3 regions of the Cupriavidus sp. 22TCCZM01-5 genome follow, and region 3 is predicted to be linked to each of the others. Evidence: predicted binding sites of a transcription regulator. Region 3 holds the regulator's gene; each other region holds the start of a gene.
The links. Region 3 encodes HrcA, which represses chaperone genes, less so after heat shock. Its sites were predicted from a motif close to TTAGCACTCNNNNNNNNNGAGTGCTAA; they were not measured.
Positions count from the first base shown of each region.

Region 1: a site for HrcA is predicted at 5,446-5,472, ahead of groES (co-chaperone GroES). Genes of this name have one in related genera too.
Region 2: a site for HrcA is predicted at 1,719-1,745, ahead of rpoH (RNA polymerase sigma factor RpoH). Genes of this name have one in related genera too.

Region 1 covers NZ_JBYOJR010000004.1:68,709-76,515, forward strand. Annotated here, with positions in the region: gene AC3FNH_RS05335 (SDR family NAD(P)-dependent oxidoreductase) at 1-300, opposite strand, end outside; gene AC3FNH_RS05340 (NADP-dependent oxidoreductase) at 337-1,356, opposite strand; gene AC3FNH_RS05345 (serine hydrolase domain-containing protein) at 1,432-2,682, opposite strand; gene AC3FNH_RS05350 (Bug family tripartite tricarboxylate transporter substrate binding protein) at 2,967-3,944, opposite strand; gene AC3FNH_RS05355 (NAD-dependent epimerase/dehydratase family protein) at 4,184-5,161, opposite strand; gene groES (co-chaperone GroES) at 5,565-5,855, shown strand; gene groL (chaperonin GroEL) at 5,902-7,545, shown strand.
Region 2 covers NZ_JBYOJR010000001.1:193,252-201,058, forward strand. Annotated here, with positions in the region: gene AC3FNH_RS01005 (SCO family protein) at 1-547, shown strand, start outside; gene rpoH (RNA polymerase sigma factor RpoH) at 708-1,637, opposite strand; gene AC3FNH_RS01015 (pirin family protein) at 1,985-2,860, shown strand; gene ybiB (DNA-binding protein YbiB) at 2,868-3,878, opposite strand; gene AC3FNH_RS01025 (ABC transporter ATP-binding protein) at 3,969-4,772, opposite strand; gene ntrB (nitrate ABC transporter permease) at 4,805-5,707, opposite strand; gene AC3FNH_RS01035 (CmpA/NrtA family ABC transporter substrate-binding protein) at 5,769-7,082, opposite strand; gene AC3FNH_RS01040 (ANTAR domain-containing response regulator) at 7,440-7,807, opposite strand, start outside.
Region 3 covers NZ_JBYOJR010000003.1:141,573-149,379, reverse strand. Annotated here, with positions in the region: gene recN (DNA repair protein RecN) at 1-931, opposite strand, end outside; gene AC3FNH_RS04330 (NAD kinase) at 972-1,889, opposite strand; gene hrcA (heat-inducible transcriptional repressor HrcA) at 2,002-3,039, shown strand; gene hemH (ferrochelatase) at 3,136-4,251, shown strand; gene AC3FNH_RS04315 (RNA-binding S4 domain-containing protein) at 4,248-4,643, shown strand; gene AC3FNH_RS04310 (hypothetical protein) at 4,718-4,882, opposite strand; gene grpE (nucleotide exchange factor GrpE) at 5,156-5,710, shown strand; gene AC3FNH_RS04300 (thioredoxin family protein) at 5,815-6,240, shown strand; gene AC3FNH_RS04295 (phospholipase A) at 6,237-7,526, opposite strand; gene AC3FNH_RS04290 (DUF1841 family protein) at 7,649-7,807, opposite strand, start outside.

The DNA.
Region 1 (7,807 bases), on a different contig from region 3:
CCCCAGTTTCGCCGCGAACTCCGCCGCCGCATCGCGCACGTCCGCATCGGAGGAAACATCCAGTACGCGCGTGCAGATGCGCCTGCCGGTCGATGCGAGCTGCTCGCGTGCAGTGTCAAGCCCGTGCGCGTCGATGTCGGCCAGTGCAAGGTCGGCACCGCGAGCCGCCAGTGCCTCGGCCAGTGCCAGGCCGATGCCCGACGCGGCGCCTGTGATGATTGCCGTCTTGCCCTGAAAGTCCTGAAGGCGGGGGCGGGCGTCCGGCCGGGACTCGTTGCCGCCGATGTCTGTATGAATCATGGATATTGGTGGTTAAGGGCTGCGCGGCCGCGGCATTCAGCCGATTACGGATTCCGGAGCGAGGCGGACAAGCTGCTTGCCGGTGTTCTTGCCGGTAAACAGGCGGTTCAGGGCGGCGGGCGCCTGCTCGATGCCGTCAACGATGTCGACGCGGTACTTGAGCCGGCCGTCCCTGACCCATTTCGCCAGGGCTTCCACGGCTTCGTGGAACCGCGAACGGTAGTCGGCAATAAGGAAGCCTTCGATGCGGGCGCGTTTCATGATGACGTTGCGGAACAGCTTCGGGCTCCACCAGTCACCGCTTGCGTTGTAAGTCGAGATCATCCCGCACAGGGCGATGCGGGCACCCGGATTGATCAGAGCCAGCACGGCATCCATGGTCTCGCCGCCCACGTTCTCGAAATCGACGTCGATGCCGTCCGGGCAGGCGTCGCGAAGATCGGCAAGCAGGTTGCCGCCCTTGTAGTCGACACAGGCATCGAGGCCGAACTCATCCCTGACGAGCTGGCATTTGGCCTGGCCACCCGCGACGCCAACCACCCGGCAGCCGAGTATCTTGCCGATCTGGCCGGCGATCGAGCCGACGCCACCTGCGGCGGCCGACACCACGATGGTCTCGCCAGCCCTGGGCCTGGCAATGTCGAGCATGCCGAAATAGGCGGTCATGCCGGAGCTGCCCAGCACGCTCGCATACGCATGCAGGGGCAGGCCATACTCCACCGGGACGCGCCGGGCAGTCCTCGTTACCGAGTACTCTTCCCACGCCATGCCGCCTTCGACGATGTCGCCAGGCCTGAAGTCCGGGTGGCGGGACTCGATGACCACGCCCATGGTGACGCCGCGCATCACCTCGCCCAGCGCCACCGGGGCCATGTACTGGTCGATCTCGCTCATCCAGACGCGGTTGGTCGGCGCCACCATGAGATAGAGGTTGCGCACCAGGATCTCGCCGTCGCGCGGGCGCGGCAGCGGCGCTTCAACGAGCTGCAGGTCGTTGTCGCCGATATCGCCGACGGGGCGCTGCCTGAGGATCCAGCGCCGGTTCATTGTCTTCATGCTTGCTCCTCCAAAATTTATGCCTGGTGCCGCGTGCGCGGGCCGCACTGCCGGTCGCCGTAACGCGCTCGCTGCTCAGTCTTCCAGCGCGCCATATACGATGTTGCGCAACAGGGCCCGGTACCCGACGCGCGTCGCCGGGTCGTTCTCCTGAAGCATCAGAATGGCTACCAGCTGCTCTTGCGGATCCGCCCAGAAATACGTCCCGAGCGCGCCGCCCCAGTAAAAATCGCCGACCGAACCCGGCACCGGGCTCAGGCCCCGCGCGGTGCGCACGCCCACTGTCAAGCCATGGCCCTGGCCGAGATCGGGCAATGGCGCGTTGATGCCGAGCCCTGTGGTCGAGCTGCCATAGCGTGTGGTCGGGGGCAGATGGTTGCCAAGCATCAATTCGACGGTCTTCCTGGAGAGCAGGCGCACGCCATCGAGCACACCGCCGCTGAGCAGCATCTGGCAGAAGCGCGCGTAGTCGCCGGCCGTGGACAGCAGGCCGGCGCCACCGGAATGCCAGCGAGGCGGGTCGTGCTCGTCGTAGTCGAACAGGGCGGTCGATTTGCCGGATGCGCCGGATGGCAGTGCCAGGCCAGCGCCGTCCCGGCGCTTCAGCCCGAAGGCCGTTGCATGCATGCGCAGCGGCTGTGTCACGCGCTCCGCGACGAAGCGGGCCAGGTCCATGCCCGAGACAATCTCGATGACGCGGCCGAGCACGTCGGTGGACATGCCATACTCGAACACCTCGCCCGGCTGGCATTGCAGCGGGATGGCCGCCAGCTTTGCGACCATCTCGGCATTGGTCTGCCCGGGATCCATCGTGCCGCTTTCGCGATACTGGCGCTGCACCAGCGAATCGCCGAACTGCCCGTATGTCAGGCCGGACGTGTGCCGGAACAGGTCGTGGACGGTCATGGCGCGGCGCACCGGTTCGAGCACAAGGCGGCGCCCGCCGGGTTTCCCGTCGGCCGTCTCGACGCCGACCTGAAGGTGCGCGAATTCCGGGATGTAGCGTTCGACCGGATCGTTCAGGGCCAGTCGGCCTTCTTCCATCAGTATCAGCGCTGCCACGCCAATGACGGGCCGGGTCATCGCAGCAAGGCGAAAGACGGAGTGGCGCTGCATCGGACGGCGCGGGGTATCCGCATGCTCGAAGCCGAACGCCTCGAACCAGGCGATCCGGCCCTTGCGCGCAACCAGCACGACGGCGCCCGGGATCTTGCGACGGTCGATATCTGCATTGAACACCGATGAGATCGACCGCAGCCGCCGCGCGGACAGCCCGACCTCTTCAGGGGTATCAGCCTGGTCCAGGGCACAGGTCTTGAATGGCAATACTGGCTCCTTCATGTTTCGCGGCATCAGCGCCTTGCGCCTGCCGTAAGGCATATGTACCGAGTCTAGGGAAGCAGGCGGCCGGGCGGATGATGGTGCGGGTCTTCGCCGTGACCGCCGGGGACATTGCGTATCCGGGGCACGCACTGTCGACGGGTACCGGCGAAGAGGGGAGCAACCGGCGAAGGTCGAATGATTGCGGCAGATCGCCGCGATGGCCGTCGGTGGCCGAGTGCGAACTCCGGCAGGAAGGCAACAGCCAGCGCTGCCGGAGCCGCGGACCGTCAGGGCTGGATGTTGTAGGTCTTCACGATGGCGGCATTGCGGTCGTACTCGGTGCGCAAGGCCTGGCCAAGCTGAGCCGGGGTTTGCGCCGGCACGGTCTCGAAGCCGAGCCCGAGAATCCGCTCCTGCACCTTGGGCGTCGAGGCTGCCTTGTAGACGGCAGCCTGGATTTTCTGGACCACGTCTGCAGGCACCTTGGACGATACGAACACGCCCGCCCAGTTGTTGAAGTCAATGTCCGGATAGCCCAGCTCGGCAAAGGTCGGGACTTGCGGCAGCAGCGGCGAACGCTGTTTCGCGGCCAGCGCATAGGCCTGCAGCTTGCCGGCCTTGATCATCGGCAGCGAGGTCACCATGCCGTCGTACATCACCGCGATCTGTCCGCCCATGACCTGTGTCAGCGCCGGCGGAGAGCCGGCAAAAGGCACGTGCTGCAGATCCATGCCAGCTTTCTGGTTCATGATCAGGCCAGCATAGTGGGCGACCGTGCCCGCACTGTAGGAAGCAAAACTGAGCTGGCCCGAATGGGCTTTCACATAGCTGATCAGGCTCGGCAGGTCCTTGGGCGGCAGGGCCGTCGACCCGACCAGCAGGAGGGTCGACCTGGCCACCGCGGCCACCGGCTTCACATCCTTCATCGGATCGTAGGAGACCTTCATCACATGCGGGATCTCCGTGAGCACATTGGTGGTCGACACCAGGATGGTCTGCCCGTCGGCCGGCGCCCCCAGCAACGTGTTCATCGCAATGCCGCCGCCGGCGCCTGGCTTGTTGTCGACCACCACGGACTGGCCCAGTTCGGCCGTGAGCGCTTCGGACAGCACGCGTGCCAGCACATCCATGGTGCCGCCGGCAGGCGCTGGGACCAGTACCCGGACCGGCTTGTTGGTCCATGCCATGGCGACGGGCATGGACAGGGCCAGGACAGCGCAGGCAGCGGCGCGGCGCACGCAGTTCAGGGTAGGGCGGATTGGCATAGATGTCTCCCCGTTATGGGTGTGGTCTCGAAATGGGTGCCATGGACGACGGCAGTCGTGCCAGAAGTATGGGCGGGCGATGCAAAGCGTCTTAACATTCAGGGGCAAATATTTGACATTTCGGGACAGTTAGGGAAAGCCCAATGCGGGGATGCCCTCGGGGGCAGTGCGGGAAAACGGGGAAATGCGTCGGGAAATGCGCAGATCGCGGCGCGACGGCACCGCGGCGGCAAACGTGATCAGATGTCGCGGATTGCTCCGCTGGCGATCCCGGTGCGGAAGAGTCTGAAGGTCTCGCCTACTGCTTCGCGCAGCGGCGTGCGGGGCAGGGGACCAATCAGGTTCTCCAGCGCGGTCGCGTCGTAGTCTTCGGGAAGCCCGAGCGATGGCCCGGCGAACGTGATCGTTCCGCGCGCTTCCGGTATGACCGACTCGATCGTCTCGACGACTTCGCCCATGTCTGCGACGCTGCCTTGCATATTGAAGACGTCAGCGCCGCGATAGCCGGAACGTGCGCACGCGATGAACATGCGCGCAAGGTCGTCGGCATAGTGAATCTGGCTGCGGCCGCTGTATGGAATATGGAAACGACGCGCGAGCGCTGCCGCCAGGACGGCCTGGGTGGGCGCCGCGGTCAGGCCATAGTCTCTTCCGGCGCCGAAGACTGTTGCCGGGCGAAGGCCGATGCTGGAGACGCCTCTGTCCTGGTAATACACGCGCGCCATGCCCTCTTCTGCCTGCTTGAACACACCATAGAGGGTCGTCGGATGCCCGCAGGTATGGTGCAGGATGGTTGCATCGCTCGCCGCGTCGCAGCTGTCGTACACCGCAATCGATGACGCGTACACGATGCCGGCGATCCGCTGGGCGCGCCGCGCCACTGCTTCGAACAGATTCACGCCGCCCAGCACGTTGACGCGGGCCCCAAGCGGAGGATCGGCCTTGAACCTTGGGTGAATCAGCGCTGCCAGGTGAATCACATGCGTGATGCGATACCTGTCCAGTGTTGCCTCGAGCAGGCCCAGGTCCGTGATGTCGCCGCGAACCATCTCGACGCGCGACAGATGTGCGTCGTCCATCAACAGGCGCAGGCGCCGGACGTCGTTGTCCGCGTCGAAGGCAACGACCGGCACGCCTTCCTGTACGAGCCGGCGCACCGTCCATGCGCCGATACATCCCAGTGCCCCGGTTACCAGAAATCGCTCAGAGTTCGCCATCGTTGCCAGTCACCGGTTGCGGGCACCGCCGCGTGCCCGGAATGAACTGTCAACATTCTAGGAAGGCCATCGCCATCGGGATTGACGTGGCGGGGCGCCGGCGTGACAGCCGGGGACATTGCGCGAGGAGTTCAGGCTGGCGCGGGAAGCCGTAAGGGGCCAGGGTTGAGCGAATCTCGCCACCTCGCCACCTCGCCTCCGCGTCACCAAAGGCCCCCGACACCCACCAAGGGAAAACCCCCATCAAGTCGCTGTCTTGAAATGCCCATACCCCGTCCCTATAATTAGCACTCGCTGGGGGTGAGTGCTAACAGCTCCCTGCGGTACCCGAAATTCCGCGGCCGCCGACTCTGATCGCGGCTCGCTTGTGAATCAAAACTCACTTTTGTATCTAGGAGTCCGTATGAATCTGCGTCCTTTGCACGACCGTGTGATCGTGAAGCGTCTGGACAATGAAACCAAGACCGCGTCCGGTATCGTGATTCCCGACAACGCCGCCGAGAAGCCGGATCAAGGCGAAGTGCTGGCCGTCGGCCCGGGCAAGAAGGATGACAAGGGCAACAATATCGCCCTCGACGTGAAGGTGGGTGACCGTGTGCTGTTCGGCAAGTACGCCGGCCAGGGCGTGAAGGTCGAAGGCCAGGAACTGCTGGTCATGCGCGAAGAAGACATCATGGCTGTCGTGAACAAGTAATCACTTGTCGACGACACCCACCGCAAAGAATTAGGAGAATCAGAACATGGCAGCAAAAGACGTAGTGTTCGGCGACGCCGCCCGTGCCAAGATGGTCGAAGGCGTGAACATCCTCGCCAACGCAGTGAAGGTTACCCTGGGTCCGAAGGGCCGCAACGTGGTGCTGGAGCGCAGCTTCGGCGGCCCGACCGTGACCAAGGACGGCGTGTCCGTGGCCAAGGAAATCGAGCTGAAGGACAAGCTGCAGAACATGGGCGCCCAGATGGTCAAGGAAGTGGCTTCCAAGACCAGCGACAACGCCGGTGACGGTACCACCACCGCTACCGTTCTGGCCCAGTCGATCGTGCGCGAAGGCATGAAGTTCGTCGCCGCCGGCATGAACCCGATGGACCTGAAGCGCGGTATCGACAAGGCAGTCGCCGCCGCCGTGGAAGAGCTGAAGAAGGTCAGCAAGCCCACCACCACCAGCAAGGAAATCGCCCAGGTTGGCGCGATCTCGGCCAACAGCGACACCTCGATCGGTGAGCGCATCGCCGAAGCCATGGACAAGGTCGGCAAGGAAGGCGTGATCACCGTCGAAGACGGCAAGTCGCTGGCCGACGAGCTGGAAGTCGTGGAAGGCATGCAGTTCGACCGCGGCTACCTGTCGCCGTACTTCATCAACAACCCGGAAAAGCAAGTTGTCCAGCTGGACAACCCGTTCGTGCTGCTGTTCGACAAGAAGGTCTCGAACATCCGCGACCTGCTGCCGGTGCTGGAGCAAGTGGCCAAGGCTGGCCGCCCGCTGCTGATCATCGCTGAAGACGTGGAGGGCGAAGCCCTGGCGACCCTGGTGGTCAACAACATCCGTGGCATCCTGAAGACCGCCGCCGTCAAGGCCCCGGGCTTCGGCGACCGCCGCAAGGCCATGCTGGAAGACATCGCCATCCTGACCGGCGGCACCGTCATCGCTGAAGAAATCGGCCTGACGCTGGAAAAGGCTGGCCTGAACGACCTGGGCCAGGCCAAGCGCATCGAGATCGGCAAGGAAAACACCATCATCATCGATGGCGCCGGCGACGCCGCTGCGATCGAAGGCCGCGTGAAGCAGATCCGCGCCCAGATCGAAGAAGCGACCTCGGACTACGACCGTGAAAAGCTGCAAGAGCGCGTGGCCAAGCTGGCCGGCGGTGTTGCCGTGATCAAGGTTGGTGCTGCCACCGAAGTCGAAATGAAGGAAAAGAAGGCCCGCGTGGAAGACGCCCTGCACGCCACCCGCGCTGCGGTGGAAGAAGGCATCGTCCCCGGCGGCGGTGTGGCCCTGCTGCGTGCCCGCGCTGCGATCTCGGCACTGACCGGCGAAAACGCCGACCAGAACGCCGGTATCAAGATCGTGCTGCGTGCCATGGAAGAGCCGCTGCGCCAGATCGTGCTGAACGCTGGTGAAGAAGCTTCGGTCGTCGTTGCCAAGGTTATCGAAGGCAAGGGCAACTACGGCTACAACGCGGCTTCGGGCGAGTACGGCGACCTGGTCGAAATGGGCGTGCTGGACCCGACCAAGGTCACCCGCACCGCACTGCAGAACGCCGCTTCGGTGGCTTCGCTGATGCTGACCACGGACTGCGCAGTTGCCGAGACGCCGAAGGAAGAGTCGGCTCCGGCAATGCCGGGCGGCATGGGCGGCATGGGTGGTATGGAAGGCATGATGTAATCACGCCGGCCGACTGCCGTTCGCGGCAGGCTGTCTGAGAAAAACCCCCGCAAGTGAAAGCTTGCGGGGGTTTTTGCTTTGCGGCCGGGCCGATGACATCGGCGCTGTCGCCAGAGGTATGAATCAGGTCTGCAACATGCGGCAGGCGCGAACGCCCTCGACACGGGCACCTTGGTACGGCGCGGCTGCCCTGCAAGTGTCTCCGCTTCCACTATCGATGCAGTGGTGCCTGCCAGGCCCCTTGCGAGATGGATTTGCGACC
Region 2 (7,807 bases), on a different contig from region 3:
GACCCTTGCCGCCTGCGGCCAGCAGAAGGCCTCGTTCCGCAATGTCGATATCAGCGGCGGGGCGGACTTCGGCAAGGATTTCTCGCTGACCGACCACAACGGCAAGGTCCGCACGATCGCGGACTTCAAGGGCAAGGTCGTGGTGATGTTCTTCGGCTACACGCATTGCCCCGATGTCTGCCCGACCACCATGGCCGAGCTGAAGGCGGTGATGGAACAGCTCGGCCCGGACGCCGACAAGGTGCAGGTGCTGTTCGTCACGGTGGACCCGGAGCGCGACACGCAGGCGCTGCTGGCGCAGTACGTGCCGGCATTCGATCCGCGCTTCCTGGGTATGCGCCCGGCCGATGATGCCGCGCTGCAGAAGTTGGCGAAGGATTTCAAGGTGTACTACGCGAAGGTGCCGGGTTCTTCGCCGAACAATTACACGATGGATCACTCGGCAGGCAGTTATGTGTTCGACACGGAAGGGCGGTTGCGCCTGTTCATCCGTCACGGGCAGGGGCCGGAGCCGATCGCTCACGATATCAAGCAGCTGTTGTCCTGAGTGGGTCAGGGATAGAGGGAAGACAGGGGTGGGTTTGTGGCTGTGACCGGCTCGACAACCCCAACCCCACCCCTTCATCCCCACAACCCGGCAAAAAAAAAGGCCAGTCCAGAGGACCGACCTTTCACATAGCACATCCGGTTAACCGACCGCCGGGCGCTCAGGCAAACGCCTGCAACGCCCCCTTCATCTTCTTCATCGCCGCTGCCTCGATCTGGCGAATCCGCTCGGCCGACACGCCGAATTCATCCGCCAGCTCATGCAGCGTGGCGCCGCCCGAGCCGTCGTCCTCGACGTTCAGCCAGCGCGCTTCGATGATGCGGCGGCTGCGCTCGTCCAGGCGTGCCAGCGCGTCTTCCAGGCCCTCGACCTGCATGCGGTCGTGGCGCTTGGCCTCCAGCACGCGCGTCGGCTCGTTGTGGTTGTCCGCCAGGTAGGCGATCGGGGCGAACTCTTCCTCGCCGTCGTCGACCTGGCCTTCCAGCGCGAGATCACCGCCCGACAGGCGGGTTTCCATCTCCATCACCTCTTCAGGCTTGACGTTGAGCTCGCGCGCAACGGCTTCGACCTGCTCCGGCGTGAAGGTATGGGCGCCCTGCTTGTGGCTGCGCAGGTTGAAGAACAGCTTGCGCTGGGCCTTGGTGGTCGCCACCTTGACCATGCGCCAGTTCTTCAGCACATATTCGTGGATCTCGGCCTTGATCCAGTGCATGGCGTACGACACCAGGCGCACGCCCTGGTCCGGGTTGAAGCGCTTCACGGCCTTCATCAGGCCGATATTGCCTTCCTGGATCAGGTCGGCGTGCGGCAAGCCATACCCAAGGTACTGGCGTGCGATCGACACCACCAGGCGCAGGTGGGACATCACCAGCTGGCGTGCGGCATCAACGGAATCATGGTCGCGCAATTCGCGCGCAAGGCGTTGCTCATCCTCGGCGGTGAGCAGCGGGACCCGGTGGACCGCCTGGATATAGCTTTCCAGGTTGCCCACGGTGGCCGGGAAGGTCAATGCAAAGCTTCCGGCCTGCTTGGGCGCCGTCGGCAGACGGCTGTTCATCAGGGTTCGGTCGGCAGACAAGACTGCGTTCACTATCAGTAGCTCCTTTCGCATCCGGCGTTTCGGTTGCCGGCGCGCCGCTCCGGGTAGGAGGGCACAGCATTGCAACACATCTTAGCACTCAAGCCGGGTGAGTGCTAATTGGAGTCCTTGAGGCCTTGATAGTTCCTGATGATTGTCATCTATCTTTGGATAGCATTGTTTGCATCAGGCTACTTAAGCTGCATATCGGCAGGCCGGATATCCTCAATTAGAGGCCTGTCGCGCCCCGGGGTTCGCACCGCCCGGCGGAATACTGTGTTGCGCGACCCGCTACACTGACAGTGCTGGCGCGAGCGCGCTACTGCCATCAAGAGCCTGCCCCACAATCCGGAGGACCTATGTCTGCCATCGAACACTTGCTCAAGCCCCATGTGCGGGACCTGGGCGATTTCACCGTGCGTCGCCTGCTTCCTGCCGGAGCGACCCAGACCGTCGGCCCGTTCATCTTCTTCGACCATATGGGCCCGGTGACGCTGCCTCCAGGCCATGGCGCCGATGTGCGCCCACATCCACATATCGGCCTCGCCACGGTGACCTACCTGTTCGATGGGGAGATCATGCACCGCGACAGCCTTGGCAGCGAGCAGGTCATCCGCCCCGGCGACGTCAACTGGATGACCGCGGGCCACGGCATTGTCCATTCGGAGCGTTCGCCCGAGTCCGTGCGTGAAGCCGGCGCGCGCTTGCATGGCATCCAGACCTGGGTGGCGCTGCCCAAGGATCACGAAACCGTGGCGCCGTCGTTCTTCCACCATCCAGGCGCCACGCTGCCGAAGATCGAGCAGCCGGGCGTGCGCATGACGGTGATTGCCGGAGATGCCTTTGGCCACACTTCCCCGGTCAAGGTATTCAGCCGCACGCTGTATGTGGCGATCGAACTGGATGCCGGTGCCAGCGTGGAGATCCCGCCCGAGCATGCCGAGCGGGGCATCTACCCGGTCGACGGCAGTGTGGCGCTCGACGGCGAGGTGCTGCCGGCGGAGCACATGGTCGTGCTGGCGCCAGGCCAGACGGTCATGCTGACCGCCACAGCGCCGTCGCGCGTGATGCTGCTCGGCGGCGATCCCACCGACGGCCACCGGTTCATCTTCTGGAACTTCGTGGCCAGCAGCAAGGAAGCGATCGAGTCCGCTTCGCAGCGTTGGGAGGACGACGCCTTCCCCCATGTTCCCGGCGAGACCGAGCGCATTCCGCTGCCGCCCCGCAAGCCATAGGCGCCGCTCAGAGCGGGCTGGCCCACGCCACGCGCGTTCCCTGGCGCAGGCATTCCTGGATCGCCCGCACCTGCGTGGCGATCGGGGCAGGTACCGGCACCGCACCGTCCATCACCTTGCGCGTCCAGGCTGTCGTGTTGGCCACGTCGCTGCCCTGCGGCAGGTCGGGCACATCGGCAATCGAGCCGCTGGTCGGGTTGACAAGGGTTTGCTGGTGTCCGTCATGCAGCCAGTCGATGCGGCTGCTGCGGCGCGCGTCGGCCACCACCTCGCCTTCGGTGCCGCGCGCCAGCAGTACATTGGCGGGCTCATGCGAGAAATAGTCGGTCAGCGTTTCGCGGTACTCGGGGTGCGTATAGCTGTACAGGCGCAGCGCCTGCGCCGGTGAATGCTCACCAACCGGTTGCAGCATCTTGGCCACCGTGTGGGACGAATTGCGCAGGCCGATGACATTGCGGCGATCCAGCAACTGCGCCAGCCCCGGCGACAGCACATCCACGGGCACTACCGCCAGCGGCCCGTTGATGCCATCACCATCGCGCAAGCGCGTGGCGGCTTCGTCGGTGGAGGCGCACAGCGATACGCCGAGCGCCTCGAACAGGGCCAGGCTGGTTACGCGGCCCTGGAAATCGCGGGAGCCATGCACCAGCACCGGGATCTCCTCGCGCGCCAGCAGCAGGGCCAGCAACGGCACCAGGTTGGGCTGCTTGCGCGCGCCGTTGTAGCTCGGGATGACCACGACCTGGCGGTCGCCCGGCGCGGCCAGCGGCAGGCAATGCGCGTGCGCGGCCTCGAGCATGCCGGCCAGTTCGTGCGGGGCTTCGCCCTTGATGCGGTAGGCCATCAACACCGCGCCCAGTTCCAGGTCCGATACCCGGCCGGCCAGCATGGCGTCGAACAGGGCTTGTGCGTCTTCACGCGGCAGCGCGCGGGCGCCATTCACGCCGCGGCCGATTTCCTTGATATAGCGGGCCGCTGAAAACGGGCCCGCGGCAGGTGTGGCGTTGGATGTGGTCATGGGCGAGCGGCGTGGGGTGATTGGAGGTATCGCTTCATGATAGCGGAGCGCCGCCGCCACGCCCATGGAGGCAGGCGCGTCCGTGGTTGGTCAGGCCGCTTCCTGCAGGGCCGGGTTGCGCTGCTTGCGGTAGAGGAAATCCAGCACCGCCGTGCGGCAGGCGTGGTAGTCCTTGTCCTCGGCCAGCGCCACGCGGTCGCGCGGACGCGGCAGGCCGACGCTGAGGATCTCGCCGATCGTGGCCGCCGGGCCATTGGTCATCATCACGATGCGATCGGCCAGCAGCACGGCCTCGTCCACGTCGTGCGTGACCATGACCACGGTGCTGCGGGTCTGCTCCACGATCTTCAGCAAGGCATCCTGCAGGTGCGCGCGCGTGAGCGCGTCGAGCGCGCCGAACGGCTCGTCCATCAGCAGCACCTTGGGCGCCATGGCCAGCGCGCGCGCAATGCCCACGCGCTGCTTCATGCCGCCCGAGATCTCGTGCGGGAACTTGCCCTCCGCGTGGGTCAGGCCCACCAGCGCCAGCGTGTCGTGCGTACGCGCCTTGAGCTGCGCCTTGCTTTCGCTCGCGCCGAACACGCGCTCCACGCCCAGATGGACATTGTCGAAGCAGGTCATCCACGGCAGCAGCGAGTGGTTCTGGAACACCACCGCGCGCTCCGGCCCGGGGCCGGCGATTTCTCTCCCTGCGCAGATCAGCGCACCGGTGGTCGGCGTGGCCAGGCCCGCGACCAGGTTCAGCAGCGTGGACTTGCCGCAGCCTGAATGGCCGATCAGCGTGATGAACTCCCCCTGCGCGATCTGCAGGTTGATGTCGCGCAGCGCCACGAACGGCCCCTTGCGCGTCCTGAAGGTCTGCCCGACGTTTTCGATGCTGACGAACTTTTCCATGGCGATTTCCGTTGGGTTTGCGCGCGGTGCAGTCAATGGTTGCCGTAGCTGAAGCGACGAGCCAGCGCAAGCAGCGCGTGCTCCAGCAGCAGGCCGATCACGCCGATCACGAAGATGGCGATGACGATGTGCTCGACCTTCAGGTTGTTCCACTCGTCCCACAGCCAGAAGCCGATGCCGGTACCGCCGGTCAGCATCTCCGCGGCGACGATGACCAGCCACGCCGTGCCGATCGACAGCCGTACGCCGGTCAGCATGTACGGCAGCACGGCCGGGAACAGCACGCGCGTGAACACCTTCCATTCGGACAGGTCCAGCACGCGCGCCACGTTCAGGTAGTCCTGCGGCACGCGCGTGACGCCCACGGCGGTGTTGATCACCATTGGCCAGATCGAGCAGATGAAGATGGCCCAGATCGCGGCCGGGTTGGCGGCCTTGAACAGCAGCAGCCCGATCGGCAGCCACGCCAGCGGCGACACCGGCCGCAGCAGGCTGATCACGGGCGATGCCATCGCGTTCAGGAAGGCGAAGCGCCCGAGGATGAAGCCGGCCGGAATACCAACCAGCGCCGCCAGCCCGAAGCCTGCAGCCACGCGCGCGAGCGATGCCAGCACGTTCCAGCCGATGCCCTGGTCATTGGGGCCGTTGCGGTAGAAAGGGTCGGTGAACAGCGGCACGGCGGCATGCCACGTGGCGCCCGGCGTCGGCAGCGCCGGGATCAGCATGGCGATACCGTGCCAGGACAGCACGAACAGTGCGAAGCCCATCAGCGGCGGCACGCCTTTGAGCACGAAGGCGCGCAGCGCCTCGCGGCGTTCGGCGCGGCGTGCCTGGGCTTCGATTTCCCGCGCGCGGCGCCGCGCGCGTTCGCTGACATCAGGGTCGGCCTGCAAGCCGGTGGCGCCTTCCGGCGCGGATCTGGCGATGGCATTCACGTCTGGCTCCTTGGTTAAGGGGCAATCGGGACAATCCGAATCGATGGCGGTGGCCTGCGCGTCAGGCCTTGATCTTGAAGCCGTCGGCGTAGGCTTTCGGATCCTTGGCGGCATCCCACACCACGCCGTCGATCAGTTTCGCGGTGCGGAAGTCGCTCTTGGGCAACGGCACCTGCGCCGCGGCGGCGGCCTGCTTGTAGACGTCGATGCGGTTGACCTGTTTCGCCACCGCGAGGTAGTCGGGGTGCGTCTTGAGCAGCCCCCAGCGCTTGTGCTGCGTCAGGAACCACATGCCATCCGACAGGAACGGGAAGTTGGCCGAGCCGTCCTGGTAGAACTTCATCGAGTCGGGGTCATCCCAGGTCTTCCCCAGGCCGTTGCTGTAGCGGCCGAGCATGCGGTCCAGGATGATGTCCATGTCGGTGTTGACATAGGACTTGGCGGCAATGGTCTCGGCGGTCTTGCGGCGGTTCGAAGCCGATGCGTCGATGAACTTGGAGGCGTCAAGGATCGCCGCCACCATCGCGCGCGCCGTGTTCGGGTACTTCTGCACGAATTCTGCGGTGGTGCCGAGCGTCTTCTCGGGGTGGTCCTTCCAGATCGCCTGCGTGGTTTCCACCGTGAAGCCGATCTTGTCGGCGATGGCGCGCGCGCCCCACGGCTCGCCGACGCAGAAGCCGTCCATATTGCCCACGCGCATATTGGCCACCATCTGCGGCGGCGGCACGGTGATCGCCTTGGCGTCCTGCATCGGATTGATGCCGTTGGCGGCCAGCCAGTAGTAGAGCCACATGGCATGCGTGCCGGTCGGGAAGGTCTGGGCGAAGGTGTAGTCGCGCTTTTCCTTGCTCATCAGCGCCTTCAGGCTGGCGCCGTCCTTCGCACCTTTCTCGGCCAGCTTGGACGACAGCGTGATGGCCTGCCCGTTGTGGTTCAGGTTCATCAGGACCGCCATGTCCTTCTTCGGGCCGCCGATGCCGAGCTGCACGCCATAGATCAGACCGTACAGCACGTGGGCAGCGTCGAGTTCGCCATTGACCAGCTTGTCGCGTACGCCGGCCCAGGAAGCCTCCTTGGTCGGCGTGATCTTGATGCCGTACTTCTTGTCCAGCCCCAGCGTGGCAGCCATGACCACCGAAGCGCAATCGGTCAGCGGAATGAAGCCGATCCGTACCTCCGGCTTCTCGGGCGCGTCCGAGCCTGCCGCCCAGGCGCCGGAGCGCACCAGCGGATCGACCAGCGTCATCACGCTGGCCCCGGCAATGGTGGCCAGTGCGCGGCGGCGTCCGCTGCTGGCTGGGGCCGTATCGGCGGTGGCGAGGTTGGCATCGACCGCAGCGGGCAGAGGCTTGGCATTCCTGAGGCGAGAGGGCATTGCTGGGCTCCAAGAAGAAAAGGCGTCCCGATCCGCAGCCCGCGTTCGCCAGAAGACGGGGTGCAGCTCAGGACGCCGTTGTCCGGGGCGTAGCGCGGCCCGCGTTGGCCGTGCCCGCCTGAATTGTGATCGGCCCTCGTTGGCCGATGTGCGAATAACGCAATCGCTATGCCAGGCGCTTGCGAGGCCTGGAAAGTCCGCCCAGCGGCCGAATCCGCGAATAAAAGTGGGGTTTGGGACGAGTCATGCCCCGCCGGCCACGCAAGCCGGGCCGGGCGGGAGCGCCATGGTTGAGGACCGGCGCCAGTTTTGTGCATTGCACCAGCCGCGTGCCGCGGCCGCACCGCGCGCGGATGCTCAGCCCATCACGTCGATCACGCGCTGGGCTGCGTCCACGAGCTTCAGTCCACGTTCCATGGCCATGCTGCGCAGGCGCTTGTAGGCTTCGTCCTCGCTGATGCCGCGCGCCTGCATCAGCAGCCCCTTGGCGCGTTCGACCACCTTGCGCTCGACGAGCTTGAGGCGCGTGGCGTCGAGCTCGGCGCGCAACTGCTGGTCGAGCTCGAAGCGGGCGTAGGCAACGTCCAGCACGGTCTTGACGCGTTCGGCGCGCAGGCCATCGACGATATAGGCCGTGATGCCGGCCGACAGCGCGGCCTTGATGCGCTGCGCGTCGTCGTTGTCGGTGAACAGCACGATCGGGCGCGGCGCGTGCTGCGTGGACA
Region 3 (7,807 bases):
GCAGTGCCTGCATGCGCTCGTTGACGGCTTCGAGCCGTTCGGGGTCGAGTTCCAGCCGGTCCACGTAGCGCATGAGCGAATGCGCGGCTTCCTCGGCCTGCACCTGCGCGGGCTCCAGCGCGGCGAGCACGTCGCGCAGCGCCGGATCGACGTCGGCGAGCTGCTGCACCCGGTGCACGATCGAATTGAGCGCGGACAGCACGGAGCCGTCAGCTTCGGACAAGGCATCGAGCGCGGCGCGGCTGCCGTCGATCAGGCCAGCCGCATGGGACAGGCGATTGTATTCGGCCTGGATCTCTTCCCATTCGCCGGGCTGTGGCGCGAGCTTCTCGAGCTCGCCGACCTGCCATTCGAGCCGCTCGCGTTCGAGCTGCATTTCGCGCGACTGGTGCTCGACCGCCTCGCGCTGGCGCACGCAGGCGCGCCACGCGCGCCAGGACTCGGCCACGGCGCCGGCCTGCTGGGTCAGTCCGGCGTGGGCATCGAACAGCAGGCGCTGGGCGTCGGGGCGCAGCAGCAGCTGGTGGGCATGCTGGCCGTGGATGTCGACGAGCTGATCGCCAATCTCGCGCAGCTGGGCCAGCGTCGCGGCCGCGCCGTTGACGAAGGCCTTGCTGCGGCCGCCGGCGTCCACGGTGCGCCGCAGCAGCACGGTACGCGCGTCCCCGTCCTCCTCGCTGCCCAGTTCGCGCTCGTCGAGCCACGCATCGAGCGCCGGGTGGGTCGAGAAGGTGGCGCTGATGCTGGCGCGCGTGGCGCCTTCGCGCACGATGCCGGCATCGGCGCGCTCGCCCAGCACCAGCGCAAGCGCGTCGATCAGGATCGATTTGCCGGCACCGGTCTCGCCGGTGAAGACAGTGAAGCCGGACTGGAAATCGAGGTCGAGCGTGTCGACGATGACGAAATCGCGGATGGACAGGCTGCGCAGCATCGTGGCGGTGGAAGGGTTCGGTCGGGACGGGACAGGACGCTCAGAGGCGGTTGTCCTCGGTCGGGTATTCGTGCCAGTGCAGCTTCTTGCGCAGCGTGGCGTAGTAGTTGTAGCCCACCGGGTGCAGCAGCTGGATGGTCTTCTTCGAGCGGCGCACGACGATGCGGTCGCCCGGCAGCAGCGAGGTGAGCGACTGCATGTCGAAATTGACGCTGGCGTCGCGCGCGGTCGCCACCTCGATCGTCACCTCGGCATCGTGCGGCAGCACGATGGGCCGGTTGGACAGCGAGTGCGGCGCGATTGGCACCAGCACCAGGCCCGACAGCGTCGGGTGGAGGATCGGGCCGCCGGCGGAGAGCGCATAGGCGGTCGAACCGGTGGCGGTCGACACGATCAGGCCGTCCGAACGCTGGTTGTACATGAAATTGCCGTCCACCGACACCGCCAGTTCGACCATGCCGGAAATGCCCGAGCGGTTGACCACTACGTCATTCAGGGCCAGCGCCGAGAAGATGCGGCTGTCGTCGCGCACCACGCTGGACTCCAGCAGCAGCCGGGTCTCGGCCTCGTAGCGGCCTTCGAGCATGTCGGGCAGTACCGACTGCACGTCCTCGAGCGGGATATCCGTCATAAAGCCGAGACGGCCGTGGTTGACGCCGATCAGCGGCACGTTGTGGCCGGCGAGCTGGCGCGCAATGCCGAGCAGCGTGCCGTCCCCGCCCAGCACCACGGCCACGTCCGCTTCCCGGCCGATTTCCTCGGGGGTCAGAGCGGGATAGCCGGTCAGCCCGGTGGCCTGGGCGGTCTCGCGCTCGAACACGACATCCTGGCCATTGCGCAGGATGTAGGAAGCGAGCTCCTCCAGCGGGCCTTCGATGCCGGCAGTCGAGTACCGTCCCACGAGGGCCACGGTCTTGAATGGGGTGCGCAAGGCGCTGGTTTTGGGGGGGGCAGACATGCGGGGATTAGACCATACCGCCGTGACCGTTGTCAGCATGGGGCGCGCGCGCCATGTGCGGCGGGCCTGCCAGGCGCCCGAAGCGGTAAAACTTGCGTAAAATCGGGGCATCATGGATGAACGTTCGAAAACGCTGCTCAAGACCCTGATTGAGCGCTACATTGCCGAAGGGCAGCCGGTCGGCTCCCGGACCTTGTCCAGGTATTCCGGGCTGGACCTGTCGCCGGCCACCATCCGCAATGTGATGTCCGATCTGGAGGAGATGGGCTTCATCTCCAGTCCGCACACGTCGGCGGGACGGATTCCCACGCCGCGAGGGTATCGCCTGTTCGTCGACACCATGCTGACCGTCCAGCCGATCGAGCGCGGCGGCGTGGAAATGACGGAGCTGGCCGGCCAGATCCAGGGCCAGCTCGGCGGCCAGCAGCTCGGCCCCCAGCGCATGATCACGGCGGCCGCGCGGACCTTGTCCAACCTCTCGCATTTCGCCGGCGTGGTGATGACGCCGCGGCGCGCGCAGTCGTTCCGGCAGATCGAATTCATGCGGCTGTCGGACAAGCGCATCCTGCTGATCATCGTCAGCCCCGAGGGCGATGTGCAGAACCGGATCATCCAGACGGAGCTGCCATACACCCCCGCGCAGCTCATCGAAGCAGCGAACTTCTTCAACGCGCACTACGGCGGCATGAGTTTCGATGCGGTGCGCGACCATTTGCGCGTGGAGCTGAGGGACCTGCGGCGCGACATGTCGCAATTGATGCAGGCGGCCGTCGAGGCCGGCAGCAGCGCCATGGAGGAAGAGGACGACCACGTCTTCATCAGCGGCGAGCGCAAGCTGCTGGAAGTCGAGGACCTGGCTTCCAGCATGGACAAGCTGCGGCGGCTGTTCGACATGTTCGAGCACAAGACCAGCCTGCTCCAGCTGCTGGACGTGTCCAGCCATGCGCAGGGGGTGCAGATATTCATCGGCGGCGAAAGCCAGCTGGTGCCGCTCGAAGACATGGCCGTGATCACCGCGCCGTACGAGGTGGACGGCCAGATCGTCGGCACGCTGGGCGTGATCGGACCGACCCGCATGGCCTACGAGCGGGTGATCCCGATCGTCGATATCACGGCACGGCTGCTGTCGAGCGCACTGAGCCAGAACTAGGGCCCGTCCGACGGGTCACACAGTCTGCGTCCCCATTTTGTGTCCCCATTTCCACCGCCCGGCGGCATCCGGCCGCCCGGCCACATCGGAAGCGACATGACGTTTTCTCCCGAACCGGCCTACCAGCACGGCCAGGCGCCGCGCACGGCCATCCTGCTGGTCAACCTGGGCACGCCCGATGCGCCGACCCCGAAGGCGGTGGGGCGCTACCTGAAGGCGTTCCTCTCGGACCCGCGCGTGGTCGAGATCCCGCGCCTGGCCTGGCTGCCGCTGCTGCATGGCGTGATCCTGCCGCTGCGCTCGCGCGCCTCGGCCCTCAAGTACGAGTCGATCTGGCTGCGGGAGGCGCATATGACGGGATCGCCGCTCCTTGTATACAGCGAGCGCCAGGCGCACGCGCTGCAGCGCCTGCTCAACCAGCAGGGCTACGAGGTCACGGTCGCCTGCGCGATGCGCTACGGCAATCCTTCGGTCGAGTCCGTGCTGGAGGCGCTGCGCCGCCAGGGCACGGAACAGGTGCTGGTGCTGCCGATGTATCCGCAATACTCCGGCACTACCACGGCCACCGCGTTCGACGAGGTGTTCCGCGTGCTTGGCCAGTGGCGCAACCAGCCCGAGCTTCGATTCGTGAAGCATTTCCATGACCATCCGGCCTATATTTCGGCGCTGCACCAGCAGGTCGGCGCGTACTGGGCCCAGCACGGTATGCCGGATTTTGCGCGCGGCGACAAGCTGATCCTGTCCTTCCACGGCGTGCCGCGCCGCACGCTGGAACTGGGCGATCCCTATCATTGCGAGTGCCTCAAGACAGGACGCCTGCTCGGTGATGCGCTGGGCCTGCAGCCGGGTCAATATCAAGTAACGTTCCAGTCTCGTTTCGGCAAAGCCGAATGGCTTCAGCCCTATACGGCGCCCACGCTGGCGGAACTGGGCAAGGTCGGCGCCGGCCGGGTCGACGTGTTCTGTCCGGGCTTTCCCGCCGACTGCATCGAGACCCTGGAAGAAATTGCCATGGAAGGGCGGACCGAATTCATGGTGGCGGGCGGCAAGCAGTTCCATTTCATCCCGTGCATGAACGATGCCCAGCCCTGGATCGCGGCAATGGCGGAAATCGCGCTGCAGCATTTGCAGGGCTGGCCGCTGAACATGCCGCATCCGCATGAACTCGAAGCGCGCCGCAGTCGCGCGCAGACCCGGGGAGCCGCAGCATGAATGTCAGTTTCGAGCCGGATGCGCGCCTGCGCATCGACAAGTGGCTCTGGTGCGCGCGTTTCTTCAAGACGCGCTCACTGGCGGCCGAGGCCGTCGAGCGTGGCAAGGTAACGGTGAACGGCCAGCCGTGCAAGAACTCGCGCGAGGTCCGGCCCGGCGACAGGGTCGTGCTGGAAGCCCACCAGCAGCGCTGGGAACTGGTGGTGAAAGGCATTGCCCAGGCGCGCGGCCCGGCGCCGGTGGCACAGACGCTGTACGCGGAAACCGAGGACAGCCAGGCACGCCGTCATGCCGAAATGGAGCAGCGGCGCTACCAGCCGGAGCCGGCATCGCAGTTGCAGGGCCGGCCCACCAAGCGGGACCGGCGGCGCATTGACGATTTTCGGAGTTGAATGCGACAACGCGGCCGTACCGGCAAGCGCCGGTACGGCCGCGTTGAACGATCAAAACGTCAGCCAGCGTGGTCCTACTGGTTGACGTTGACGTATTGGACGAGGTAATGCTTGAAGATGGCCTTGCCGCTGCCATACTCGGTATCGCGCGGCGTCAGGGCGCCGGACAGGCAGATGAATACTGTCATCACGGACAGCGCGGCAAGCAGGCAGAGCGTCACGATGGGCAGCTTGTGCATGGCCAACCTTTCGGAAGAGGCACAAATGTGATCCAACTCCAGTCCCCTCGGTATTTTTGTCATTTTTCTTGATAAGAATCTTAGTGATTGCACTGCAACAAATCAATAAGCGGTCGATTGCATGAAGGGGGCGTTTGTAACGGTGTGTTTCGGGGTCTCTTTGCAACCACTCTTGAAAAATGGCGGGTTGCCACCAGATCAGCGGGACACACGCCGATTTAACCACCGCGGCCCGAACCGGATGGCCGCGACAATGCATTGATACGGATCGACATGGAAGAACAGAAGCAGACGCCAACCACCCCGACGCCTGAGCCCGCCGCCGAAGCGGCTGCCAATGCCACGACCGCCGCGCCGGAGAGCGCCGCCGTGGATGACGTGGCGGCGCAGCTTGCCGCGCTGGAAGCCAAGGCGCGCGAGCACTACGACATGTACGTGCGCTCCGTCGCGGAAAGCGAGAACATCCGCCGCCGCGCACAGGAGGATGTGTCCAAGGCGCACAAGTTCGCCATCGAGAATTTCGCCGACAACCTGCTGCCCGTGATGGACAGCCTGCAGGCCGCCCTGGCGGATGGTTCGGGCGATATTGCCAAGCTGCGCGAAGGCGTCGAGCTGACGGCGCGCCAGCTGGCCGCTGCGTTCGAGCGCGGCAAGATCGTGGAGCTGAACCCGGTCGGCGACAAGTTTGACCCGCACCGCCACCAGGCCATCTCGATGGTGCCGTCCGAGCAGGAGGCCAATACCGTCGTCACGGTGCTGCAGCGCGGCTATATGATCGCGGATCGCGTGCTGCGCCCGGCGCTGGTGACGGTTTCGGCACCCAAGTAAGCGGTGATCGCGGGCGGGGCCGAACGGCTGTGCCCGCCGATACGACCCTCGACGCCCCGGCGCCAGTCTGGCCCGGGGCGTCTTGCCATTCACGGAGGCAAGCCATGAGCGATGCAGCAGCCGGTATCCCGCCACGATTCGACGCGCACCTTGACCATCGCGCTTTTGACATGCTCGGGATGCAGCCGGTGGACGGCGCCTCGATCGATGTCGCCATTGCCGCGGCCGGCGACAAGCTGGTGTGCGTGTTCTTCTGGGGTGTGGACTGTTTCAACTGCGAAATGGCGAAGCAGGCCATGCTGTCCGGTCCCGAGCCGATCCTCGCGCTGGATCTGCACTGGTTGCACGCCAATGTCTATGCGCACCCCGAACTCGGGCAGCGCTTCGGCCTGCACGGCATTCCGGTCTTCATGTTCTTCCACAACGGCAAGAAACTCGGCCGTGCCACCGGCTGGCACGGCCATGGCCAGTTTGCCGCGGCGGTGACAAACGCGCGCCTGAAGGCGGAAGGCAAGCCGCTGGCAGGCTAGCGCGACAGCGCGTAACCCAGCCGGAACTGCCAGGGAAGCTTATGGTTGTAGTCCAGCAGGCTTTCCCCATAGCCGACGAAATAACCTGCCATCAGGTATCCGGCGGTGCCCGGAATCAGTCGCGCAAGCGGATAGGTCACGCGGGCGTCGACGCTGCCGTACCAACTTTGCGTGCCTTTGCGCACCGTCGCAGCAAACTCCCAGGAGTCCGCCTTGCCATATGCCAGGTCCAGGTCCATGTAGCCGCGGTAGTGCGCGATGTCGGGGTTGTCGCTTTTTTCCAGGTAGGCGTACAGCTTGGGCGCGACGCGCCAGTGCCAGTTGTTCTGGTCGCCGAAATAGAAGGTCGGCTTGAAGAAGACGGTGTTGATGCTGCGCGATTCGTCGCCGCTGCGTCCGTTGGATTCATGCTCGAGGCCGGTCGCCAGCGACAGGCGGCTGATGGCCGCGTTGTGAACGCCCGTGTCGGACAGGTAGTAATAGAAGCTCGGCCGGTAGTTGGTATCGCGGAACGGCTTGGAATCCTGCGACAGGTCCCATAGCGAGAACTGCGTGTAGGCGAAGTAGAGGTTGTCGATCAGGCGCCGTGACGACGGATCCTTGCCTTCGAGGATCCGGAATTTGAAGCTGAACTGGAACTTGGCGTTGCCCCCGTCGTGCGCGCCGACGATGAAGTACATCGGGTCATTGAACGACAGGCGCGCGCTGTCGCGCAGGTCGGCCGGCGCCGGAGCCGGCTGGGCGGCCGAGGCGACCGGGACCACCGGTGCCGTTGCGTCGGCAGGCTGGACCTCATGCGCTGGCGCGGCAGGGGCGGCAGCCAGCGGGGCCGCGGCGGGCTGGCCCGGCGTGGCCTGCTGGTTCAACGTGACAAGTACCGGCGCAGCGTCGATACCCGTGGCGTCCAGGCGGATCGTGCCGCGCAGTGCCGGCGGCAGGTCGGCGGCATAGCGGATGGTCCGGTTTTCGCCCTGGCGCAGGGAAAGGATGGCGGGGCCCGGATCCGCGCGCCGCAAGATAAGTTTCACGGGCGCCTGGAGATCGCCGGAGGCGGTGACCTCAAGCGTGTCGGGCACCTCGTATCGGCGCGTTCCGGTGTCCGCGCTGATCAGCAGGGTCAGCGTGAGTGGCTGGGCGCCGTCGATGATGCGGGGCGGCTGCAGCATCGAAACCGCGGCCTGGCCTGACAGCGGCCAGGCGCAGGCGAGCAAGAGGCAAAACCGCTTCCATTTCGAGGCCGCGGCATGAGCGGCCTTGCGGGGTATGGGCCGTAACGTTTGGGGCATATCGGGATGCGCCGTGTCCGGCTGGACTTCGGCGCAGGCGGATGGCAATGCGCGCAAGCCTACCATGGCACCCGACAGCGATTGTGACGAATTGTACGCAGGCGGTTTTGACCTGCGGCGTGTCAGCGCGACGCGCGGCGCCGCACGCAGTCCACGTAGTGCGTGCCATCGGGTGGCAACCCGGAGCGTTGCGCCTGCCACAGCATCTCGCCCAGGCATTCCATGACCTGGTGCTGCGCCTCGTGCGGGGAATCCAGCCGCTGTGCCAGCGTTTCGTAGGC